Regions from separate parts of the Metabacillus flavus genome, predicted to be linked through region 2. Evidence: riboswitches for the same ligand, from Rfam matches in the RefSeq annotation. Region 2 holds a riboswitch; each other region holds the start of a gene.
What was found. A riboswitch is a leader RNA that binds a small molecule or an ion and turns the genes downstream of it on or off. The one in region 2 is predicted to bind cyclic di-GMP.
Positions count from the first base shown of each region.

Region 1: linked by a shared signal. The riboswitch ahead of J9317_RS14810 (glycoside hydrolase family 191 protein) and the one ahead of J9317_RS18415 (swarming motility protein SwrAA) in region 2 are both predicted to bind cyclic di-GMP.
Region 3: linked by a shared signal. The riboswitch ahead of J9317_RS12660 (anti-repressor SinI family protein) and the one ahead of J9317_RS18415 (swarming motility protein SwrAA) in region 2 are both predicted to bind cyclic di-GMP.

Region 1 is NZ_JAGVRK010000001.1:2,898,257-2,901,533, forward strand. Features, by position in the region: gene J9317_RS14800 (tetratricopeptide repeat protein) at 1-483, opposite strand, end outside; gene J9317_RS14805 (hypothetical protein) at 480-1,706, opposite strand; cyclic di-GMP riboswitch class I at 1,772-1,862, shown strand; gene J9317_RS14810 (glycoside hydrolase family 191 protein) at 1,898-2,782, shown strand; gene J9317_RS14815 (PTS fructose transporter subunit IIABC) at 3,157-3,277, opposite strand, start outside.
Region 2 is NZ_JAGVRK010000001.1:3,603,225-3,606,501, forward strand. Features, by position in the region: gene J9317_RS18410 (ligand-binding sensor domain-containing protein) at 1-759, opposite strand, end outside; gene J9317_RS18415 (swarming motility protein SwrAA) at 1,208-1,636, opposite strand; cyclic di-GMP riboswitch class I at 1,721-1,807, opposite strand; gene J9317_RS18420 (5'-nucleotidase C-terminal domain-containing protein) at 1,947-3,277, opposite strand, start outside.
Region 3 is NZ_JAGVRK010000001.1:2,464,365-2,467,641, reverse strand. Features, by position in the region: gene J9317_RS12680 (hypothetical protein) at 1-102, shown strand, start outside; gene J9317_RS12675 (hypothetical protein) at 134-679, shown strand; gene sipW (signal peptidase I SipW) at 676-1,239, shown strand; gene J9317_RS12665 (helix-turn-helix domain-containing protein) at 1,244-1,579, opposite strand; gene J9317_RS12660 (anti-repressor SinI family protein) at 1,671-1,805, opposite strand; cyclic di-GMP riboswitch class I at 1,835-1,928, opposite strand; gene J9317_RS12655 (YqhG family protein) at 2,083-2,877, opposite strand; gene J9317_RS12650 (DEAD/DEAH box helicase) at 2,889-3,277, opposite strand, start outside.

The DNA of each region.
Region 1 (3,277 bases), 700 kb from region 2:
CTGGATAAGATTCAATAAACGATCATGCAGAACATTTGTAATGGTTGCTGCATAATGGACCGCCTCCATATCCGGATGGTTAAGTCCTTTCTTAATGATCTTTTCCTGATTGACTGTATTCTCGTTCGACATACGCAGCAGGAGATTCTTCATCATCCAGGTATTTTCCGCGCTGTGGCTCGTCATGTTCAGCAATTCCCGGTCCTGCCTCAGCGTTTCTCTCAAACTCTCAAAATTGTACACCTTATTATGAATGTAGCTAGAATATTCCTCCATGAAAGTGCCGTCCTGTTGTCTCATGTATACCAAGAGCAAAAACCAGCCATATGCGAAACCAGCAACGGGAACCGCGATTGAAAGAAGAATCCATAACGCAAGAAGACCGTACTGATTTTGTTCCATTTTTTTGGCATAGAAAAATCTGGACAGCAGATAGGCTGCCGTTATTCCTAAAAGAGACCCTGCAGCAAAAATCCATATCATCTTAACGAATCCACCTCTTTTTCCAGAGCTCTCTGAAGTCTCGCTTTCACTGCCGTTTCGTTTACAGGTTCTACACCCGGCAGGAGCACATAAAGAATTTCCGTCTCTTCATCCCAGCCTGCTGTATCAAGCTCCCTCAGCTGGTTTTTCATCAAGAGATCGATTTCATCCAGTGAAAGTCCGGCTGTATTCAGTTCAAAAATGACAAACGGCTGACCAATCTTTTCTGCCCTTTCAAGCTCTGCATTGAATCGTTTAAAAAACGAGGCAAGCTTAAAGATTCCCGTACCGGGATATCTTTCATGGTGATTCTGCTCCCGCTCATATTTGTAGGCAAAGCCAAGCCTTGTCCCCATCCACTTTAAGCACCAGTCAAGCCACTGAATCTGCTGAGATGTGCACGACTTTAAATCAATTCCATCCACTGCGAGTAAGTATCTCATCTCCCCATAAATAAAAACCGGTCCTGCCAGCGCGGGGGATGCAGGATCATCTTCTGGAGACCTGAACAGCACATGAGAAGTTTCCTGCATCACTTTGTTAAAGAGAGATGGCATTTCCGCCATCCAATAATTCGATTTCAGCTTTCCATCTCTGTTTGTATTTATTTTGGAACGTATTGAATCCCCGTGATTGGAAATAAGGTATAAAACAAGCTGGCTGCCTTTGAATTTTTGGTTGACAATGCGCACCATTTCATTAAAAATTGTGTCTGAATCCGTAAAATGAAGCGCAGTAATCATTTCATACATTTCTGCATACTGATCCTCTGATTCTAAAAATCTTTTTCTATAACTCTCATTTACAGATAATGCTTCGTCTAATGTTTCTTCCAGAAGTTTTTTATCCTCAGAAATTTCTTCATATAAATATGATATATCAGAATATCTTTCTTTATGAGATTTACTTGATAGTCCAGTAAAAAGCAGCAGGAAAAAGAATAGCATCATCGCTAGCATATGATTTAAGTCTGTCAGATAAAGATATAGATCGCCACCGCTTTGATATTCGTAAGCAAGCGAGGTTAAAAAGGCGATAAAAAAAGGAATCAGACCAAAATATAAGCCATACCTCATAGAAATAAGGACAATTGCAACAGACCAAAGCACCTCATTCAGCACAGGGAGACTGTCCGTAAAGAGGAAAACCAGGATGATGCTTAAAATGGATAGTCCAATCGCTTCAGTTAATTTTAGAATAGTATTAGATTGTCTGTAGATCATTCGAATCACTGCCTTTTATAAAAAATAGGTTGAGTTCAGAAAAATAGGCTGATATGATTAGGACAAAAGGTGATGGGCAAACTTGCTGAAAAGCAAGGACGCAAAGGCATGGGTCGTCGACTTCTACATGGAAGTACCGATCGCCAGCCTGCGAAGCTACCATCCCTCGTTAAAAAACGGAGGGATTACAAATGAATAACGTAATCAGATTTTTTGTATTGGCTTTTTTTGCTGTATCTAGTATTATTTCTTTATCTCCCGCTGCTTCTGCTTTAACGACTTCTTTTCCCGCTGCTTCTGTCCAAAATGTTTCTGCTGCAAATGGAGTGTTTGATGACGTGAAAACCTACAAAATTTTCTACGATGCTCCCACCCCGGCTATTATCAATAAGATGAAGGCTTATGACCTTGTCATAATAGAGCCTCTTCTTTACACCAAAACCCAAATCGAAACGATTAAGGCAAATGGTACGAAAGTATTCGGCTACATCAACTCGATGGAAGCTGATAATTGGAATACCGCATTTTTGCAAAAACTTCAGCCTGCAGATTACTATCAGCAATCCAGTCAGAAATATTATATTCAGCAATGGGATTCCTACTTGATGAATATGTCTTCCCCGCACTTCAGACAATTGCTGCTTTCTGAAATTGAAGCCCAAGTTTACAGTAAAAATATGGATGGCGTCTTTTTCGACACCGTTGGAAATATAGATGATTATTTCAGCGGAAATCCGGACGAGCTTGCCAAACAGCGCGCAGGTCTCGAGGAATTGCTTAAAAGTGTAAAAAACACATACCCTTCTCTTGGAATTATTCAGAATTGGGGCATGGAAACTCTCAAAACAACAAGTGCAAAATATGTAGATGCAATTATGTGGGAGAATTTCAACCACAATGTTGTCTCTAAAGATGCTTGGTCTAAAAATCAGATGAGCGATTTAAAAGCCATTCAGAAGGAAACTGGACTTAAAGTTCTTACTGTTTCTTTTGAACAGCACTCTAAGAGTGAATGGTATTCCCTTCAGCAGGGATTTCTCCATTATAAGGCAACTAAAGACTTTAATAGATGGTAATTATTATATTAGCCTAAAATACCCGGTATTTTTCGACAATAACTAGTTCTCCATTCTTAATAGACTCTAATCTACTTTAATTGACTTACATTATTTGTAGCACAGCCGTAAGATGCTGACAATATTCGAATAGGCTCAGTAAAACCAGACTTGCCTCAAATGCGAGTCTGGTTTTTTATAAGGTCCTACCACCCGATATAATTCATTGTACCCATTTCTATCGACTTAGTCTATTTAGAATATTTAAAATTCAGGTAAAAAGGTAACTTATTTCGCAATAAATATTCTTCCTAACCTATTACCCTTTAATTTAGGTAAACATGCGGAATACAAAAAAGAGGCTGCGGACTATTTTCCGCAGTCTCTTTCGCCATTTATTTTATAGGCTTTTTCCAGAATCCGATGATAAGAGCTGTTACAGCTGCTCCGATAAGGATGGCGAGAATATACAATAACGGATTGCCATCTACAACTGGAATAACAAATGCCCCTCCA
Region 2 (3,277 bases):
CAACTGATCGTTTTCCTGATTTAGGACGAGAAGAGTACTTTTGTTTTCCATTTTCGCATACACTTTTCCGCCGGCTAGGTCCAAATCATAAACAGAGGCGGCAGATTTATATTCTTCAGGCAGGATGTCCGTTTTTTCGTTTGTATTCAGGTTCCACTTAATGAGAGCTGCCGGAGAACCGAGGCCCACATATAATATGTTATTGTCTTCATCATATTCAACACTTCTTGCGTACTTGCGTCCATTCATCACAACACCGAGGCTGTCAAAACCCTTGTCATCACTGTATGTAAAGACCGTTCCGCCATATGATGTTACACCAAGCACACGATTTTGCTTTGAATCATACGTTAAGTCCCAAATGGTTGTATTGGATGCTGAAGGTTCCTTACCTAAATCTGATAGCTCTTTTGTATCAGGATTATAACGGTAAAGATTTTTGTTCGGAGTAGATCCCAGCCAGACCTGACGATCCGGACCCACCTCAATTGACCAGGCCGCAGTAGCCTCTGTCAGGGTCTCCATATCAACAACTTGCTTCGTCTGCAAATCCATAACCACAAGCTTAGCAGGCTCACCCTGCAGCAGTGCGTAATAAAGCGGACGTCCATACTGATCCTGTCCGGCTTCACCTCTAATTACATTTACATATTGAACTTGCGGACCAATATTCTCATACGGTCCTTCCGTGGCAGATGCGGGGAATGCGAGCACTGAAATGAGGAGCAAGGCAGATAATGACATACGAAGTAACTTCACAATAATATCCTCCAAAACCTTTCTTTAATCCAATTTCCCTCCCAGAAAATCCGATTATTTCTCTAATATGTATATTCTACCAAACGTTAGGATTTATGTCTTAGGAATTTGGAAAAACGTATTAAAAACATCGGGAGAAAATGTATACTTTTAAAATTATCAAATTCAGGTAAATTTTTCACTTCTGAGACTTTAAAGTTTTGTAAAGATGCAGCATAAAAAAACCCCTCACACTGATGTCAAGAACAGCATGAGGGGCTCCCGCTTTATGGAAATTTGAAAGGGGAAACAAGTTTAATTGAAAGAATCTAAATGCGAAGACGTATGTTGTGTTGAATCTCTGTTTATTCTGCGTCTATGTATGTGGCATACAAAATATCATTCGATACTTTCGTCCTAATTGTATCATAATTTTTTCCTCAATTGTTAATAATTTTTATGTTTTTAATTATTGAAGGAAAAAATTACTTTTTCTGGGTATGTAATACTCCATGGTCGTTTCAAAAGACCACAGATTCGTATTCATTAGGGAGAAATCCACCTTTTGGTATTGGTCTTTTTCATTTAAAATTAACTGCTCAAGGAGCATTACATCATTTTTAAGCCGTTTAAATGAATCATATTCTCTCGACTTATTCGACCTGCCGATATGATGCTGGATATAGTCTTCAAGCGTGTTACTGGTGATTTCTGAAAAACTTGCAAAATTCGTGTAATTTACACAGAATTGTATAAACAAAGTGACTGCATTCTCTGCTTTTCTGCTCTTGAATATTTGATTCTTTGTCATAAGCGAATCAAGTTCCCTCCGAATTGAATAGCTCCTCAGCTGCTTACTATTCATACGCTGATCAAACGGGCTTACCTCATTACTCATTGCTATGTATCCTCCATTATTAAACCTGAGCCGCATAAGCTTAAACTATCTAAGTTATATAACTTTAGCGTAAGCACTATCCCCAACGGCGGCCTGACAATCTTAGCATCATCATGCCTTAGACTCATGGCTTTGCGTCCCTGCTTTTCAGCAAGTTTGCCTTTATACTGGTATATTTTGATTTTAAATCAATAGTGACTATTATACTATTATTATGGAAGATTATCTATAATCTTCTTTAATTATCCTTCATAACAGAGAAAAACCCCTGCTGAAATGTTTTCGCAGAGGTTTTTGAAGCTAGCCTTAATTATTTTCCTGCATTTTGATCGATTATACGTCCTTCAACAGCAGGCTTAATACCAGGATTAGCCTTTAAATACTGACTAAACGTCTCCCAGTCTGTATAACCCGGTTCGCTGACCCGGCCTTCATCGTAAGCCTTTTTGAACATAGAGTAATTATCTCCACCAGCAGCAGTAAATGCGTTGGTAGCCACTGAGTACATTTTTGCGGGATCTAAATCTGTATAATTGGTGCCATCTTCTTTCACTTCTATATTTACGACCCGCTGTCCAGCAGGTTTCGAGCTGTCATAAGTGAACTTCATTCCTGCTACGTGAAGAAATGCTCCCGCCTCTTTTGGAGCCAGTTCAACACTATGTTCAAGAGCTGCCTTAATTTCGTCCCCTTTAAGGTTCATAATCGCAAGGGAGTTTCCGAATGGCATAACCGTTAGGATTTCACCCATTGTTACGTCTCCAACGTCAATGGACTCGCGAATTCCACCGCCGTTTTGAACAGCAATTACGGTTTTAGGGTTGATTGTTTTGGCTCTTGCAAGCATCCCATCTGCAATCAGATTTCCAAGGTTTGTTTCCTTCGTGCGGACATCTGCACGAACTCCATTAAGAGCCACTTCTGATTTTCCAACCACTTCGTTTTTAACCTTATCAATAGCCGGTCTGTACTTCGTGTTAAGGATGGAAGCCGCTTCCTGATCTTCTTTAATCACGTATTGATCTCCTGACTTTTGATCGATATCAATCAGTTTGCCAGCTTGCTTAATTACTTTTCCCTTCGTGTCAAATTCCACATCAAGAACACCAAGGTTTTTGCTTAACTCACCAGTCTGAACAATAACCGTTGGCTCAGCACCTGTGTTGTCCATAACCGGTGCACTCAGCATGGTATGAGAATGACCTCCTACGATTACGTCAATTCCTTCTACTTCTTTTGCGAGAGTTACATCGTTATCTCCGCCGCCATCCTGGTAGCCGATATGTGTTAACGCAACAATTTTGTTGATGCCTTGTGCTTCAAGCTGCTTAACCGCTTCTTTTGCTTCAGCAATGTAATCTTCAAATACAACGTCTTTACCAGGGCTTGAAATGGTGGATGTCTCAGCTGTTGTCAGCCCGAAAATCCCCACTCTTTCTCCATCAATATTTTTCACAATGGCACTGTAGGATTGGCCATCCTTCGGTTCAGCTGAAACGTCAGATCCGGCATAAGCTTTCATATTGGCATCTTTAGAGAAATCAACATTTGCGCTAACGAATGGAAACTTTGCTTTTTTAACAAAATCGGAAAGCACAGCTGTTCCAAGATCAAATTCGTGATTACCAAATGTCATCGCAT
Region 3 (3,277 bases), 1.1 Mb from region 2:
CAGGAACAAGAAGAAGGGACGCATATTTCGGACATCGGTATTTTCTTTGACCGTTCTAATTGTTTCAGCTATTTCGGCATCGCCCGTTCAAGCTTATTTTAGCAAAAAAGGAGCTCAGGAAATTGGGTTTCAAATGGGGTCATGGTGGGATGGAAGCAAACTGGGTTTTGAAGAAGGAGGCCCGGAAAAGCCTCTCACTGCTTGCAGTTCAGTGAATCTTCCTTTTTCAATTCGTAATACCGGATTCGGCATGATCGGACCTACAGGCTATCGCATTTATAAAGATGATAAGGTAATAGCAGAAGGGACACTTGGTCAAATAGGGGCGAATCAGACGGGGCATCTTTCCATTCAAACGGACGAACCTGGCACCTATTATGCAGAAGCGGATCAGCGGCCGGGGTATGAAGGAAACGAAAAAGAGACGATTCGGACTGCAAGTTCAAGCATTGCGGTGTCAGAATGCCCGCCTCCAAAAAAAGAGAATAAAAAGAGACCGGATAAAGAAGAGGAACAGCCGAAAAACAAGGAAGAACATATAAAGAATACCGAAAAGGATCTGAAAGTAAAGGATCGGGTTAAAGAAGAAAAGTCCAAAGATGCTAACATACCAGAGGAGGAGCCTGAGAAGGAAAAAGCTCTTGAAGAACCGGCAGGCACTCAAGGAGAACCCGAATGAAACTGATAAGCAGAGGATTTACAATTTTACTGTTTTTCGTTTTAATTGGACTTGCTTTAGCCGTTTTTTCATCGAAGGCATCCGGTGGAGAGCCGCAGGTTTTCGGATATCAATTAAAAACGGTCCTCTCAGGATCGATGGAGCCGGGTATTCAAACCGGCTCAGTGATAGCCGTGAAAACGGGCGGGGATATGACGAGATTTGAAACGGGCGATGTCATTACATTCTGGATGGATGAATATGACCTGGCGACACATAGAATCACTCAAAAAGTGATGAGCGGAGGACAGGCTGTATACCGGACTAAGGGTGATAACAACAAGTCCGAGGATTCAGCACCGGTTCAATCGGATAACGTGGTCGCTCAATATACAGGATTTACGGTGCCGTATGCAGGTTACGTGAGCAATTTTGCCCGGACGAAAGAGGGCGGTGCTCTGACGGCGATTGTACCGGGTCTGATCTTAATCATTTATTCTATTTTGACAATATGGCAAGCCATTCTTAAAATTGAAGAACGGCATATTCAAAAAAATAAACGGCCGGGACATGAGTCCTGACCGTTTATTTTTTTGGCTGATCCATTCGCCATTTATTAAATTCCAGAAATTCTCGAAATTGATCTTTTGTAACACCTGACTGCATTGCTTCTTTCACAAGTGATGTCCAGTCTTGATCAAGCTGATTTGCATAAGCATCTTCTGTATTGCCATTTAAAAGCGTATTAACGGAAATGCCAAGCACGGATGAAACCTTTTCCAAAAATTGAACCGATGGATTCGATTGAAGATTCCGTTCGATCGAACTTAGGTAGGATTTTGCAACGCCTGCCCTGTCTGCTAGTTCAGATAAAGAAAGATTTTTTTCCTTGCGGTATTTGCGTATGCGTTCACCAATCATGACATCACCTTCCCTCAGATATTATAGCATATAACGAAGGGAATATTTCGGTAAATCGAACAAAATCGACAAAATTTTTTCGACATGTAGGTCAATTGCTGCATTCATCCTGCTTAGATTGTAGGAAATGCCGAATGTCTTCTTTGCTTATCCCCATTTCAAGTGCAGCCAGGATCAATTCCTTCCACTCCAAATCCATTTCTTCTTTAACCATTACATTCTCCATCCCATTTCCTCCTAAAATACGTATGTATTTCAGGCAATCCGGCGATCATCATTGCCCAAAGAGGACAACCTTAGACCCGTGACTTTGCGTCCCTGCTTTTCAGCAGGTTTGCCTTTATCTGACCGAACAGCTTTTCCCCGCTAAAGGTGATTCTATAGTCTCTATTCACCTCTAAAACCTTTGTACCACGATTATAGAATGGAAAAATAAAAAATGGTGCTGAATTGTGTCGAAATGGAAAAATATATTAAAATTTTTGATTTTTCTGCCGATATAATTAGAAAATAGTTCTCTGATTTAGGTAAAAAATACCCCCGTTATTAACAGAAATATGGATATTAGGCTCGTAAAGCTCTCTCAGCGCTTCCTTCTCCAGCTCGTAAACCTCCGGCTTTTCTTCCATGTCTTCGTAGAAGTGCTGTAAAAGCATCAGGTCAGCGTTCCATCTCTGCCTTGCTTCTTCTGCCCATGTGTGGTCATCCTCGGCTACCTTGTTTTCGATGTGCTGGCGGATTCTCATCATCCCGCTTTTGGGCAGAATCAGCGGGGAAAGAGTAAAACAGAAATCAGGGATCTTCGGCGTTAATTGAAGATGGTTTAGACGGTCCTGAAAGTTTTCAACCATCGTTCCGCTTATTAGATGGAGGCCAATGGAATAGACGAAATCTTTTTTCATATCACATTGATAGGAAACGGTCATATTCATGCATAGCCAAGGGTGGAGGGGCTTCTGTCCGCTTCCTGCATTTGGTCTTTCATACATGCGGGCAAAAGAGCCGAGCTTGCGGGCGGACTGGAAAATCTGATGCAATCTCGGAGAGCCTAAATGAACAAATTCCGTTTTCTCTTCGTTTAATACCCCGTCTTTATCCGTTAAAAGATTAAGTTTCATTGGATTTGGCTCTCCGCCTGTTTTCTCAAGATAATGCCAGTAAAAGGGCCGGTTCATAAGTTCCTTATCCATATCAATCGTCAGCTGTATGGCCAGCGCCCCGGTTGTTTTTTCAGTAATCTCACATTGATTGGCTTCAAAGAATCTTTCCAGTAAGTTATGGATTTCTTTTTGATTCATTCGTCACCCTCCTAAATAATATCTCCGGCCGCTTTTTTTCCTTCTGTTTCATGCTGTGCAAAATCAAGAATCGAAGTAAGGTTTTCCATTTTGATTTTCATTTCTCCATCAGATGCTGAGTGGAATAAGATATCCTGAAGATGTTCTTCAAAGTTCGTAATTTCCATCCTCGTTAAAATTTCATCAAGCTGCCCAATTACTTTTTCAAACAGATTGATTTTTTCATACAGGAGCTTCAAAATATGCTCTTCTACCGTATTTCTCGTCGACATATTGTAAATGTGAACATCCCGTTCCTGGCCAAGCCTGTGAATCCGGCCGATTCTTTGTTCCAGTCTCATCGGATTCCACGGAAGATCATAATTAATAATCTGATTGCAGAATTGCAGGTTAATACCCT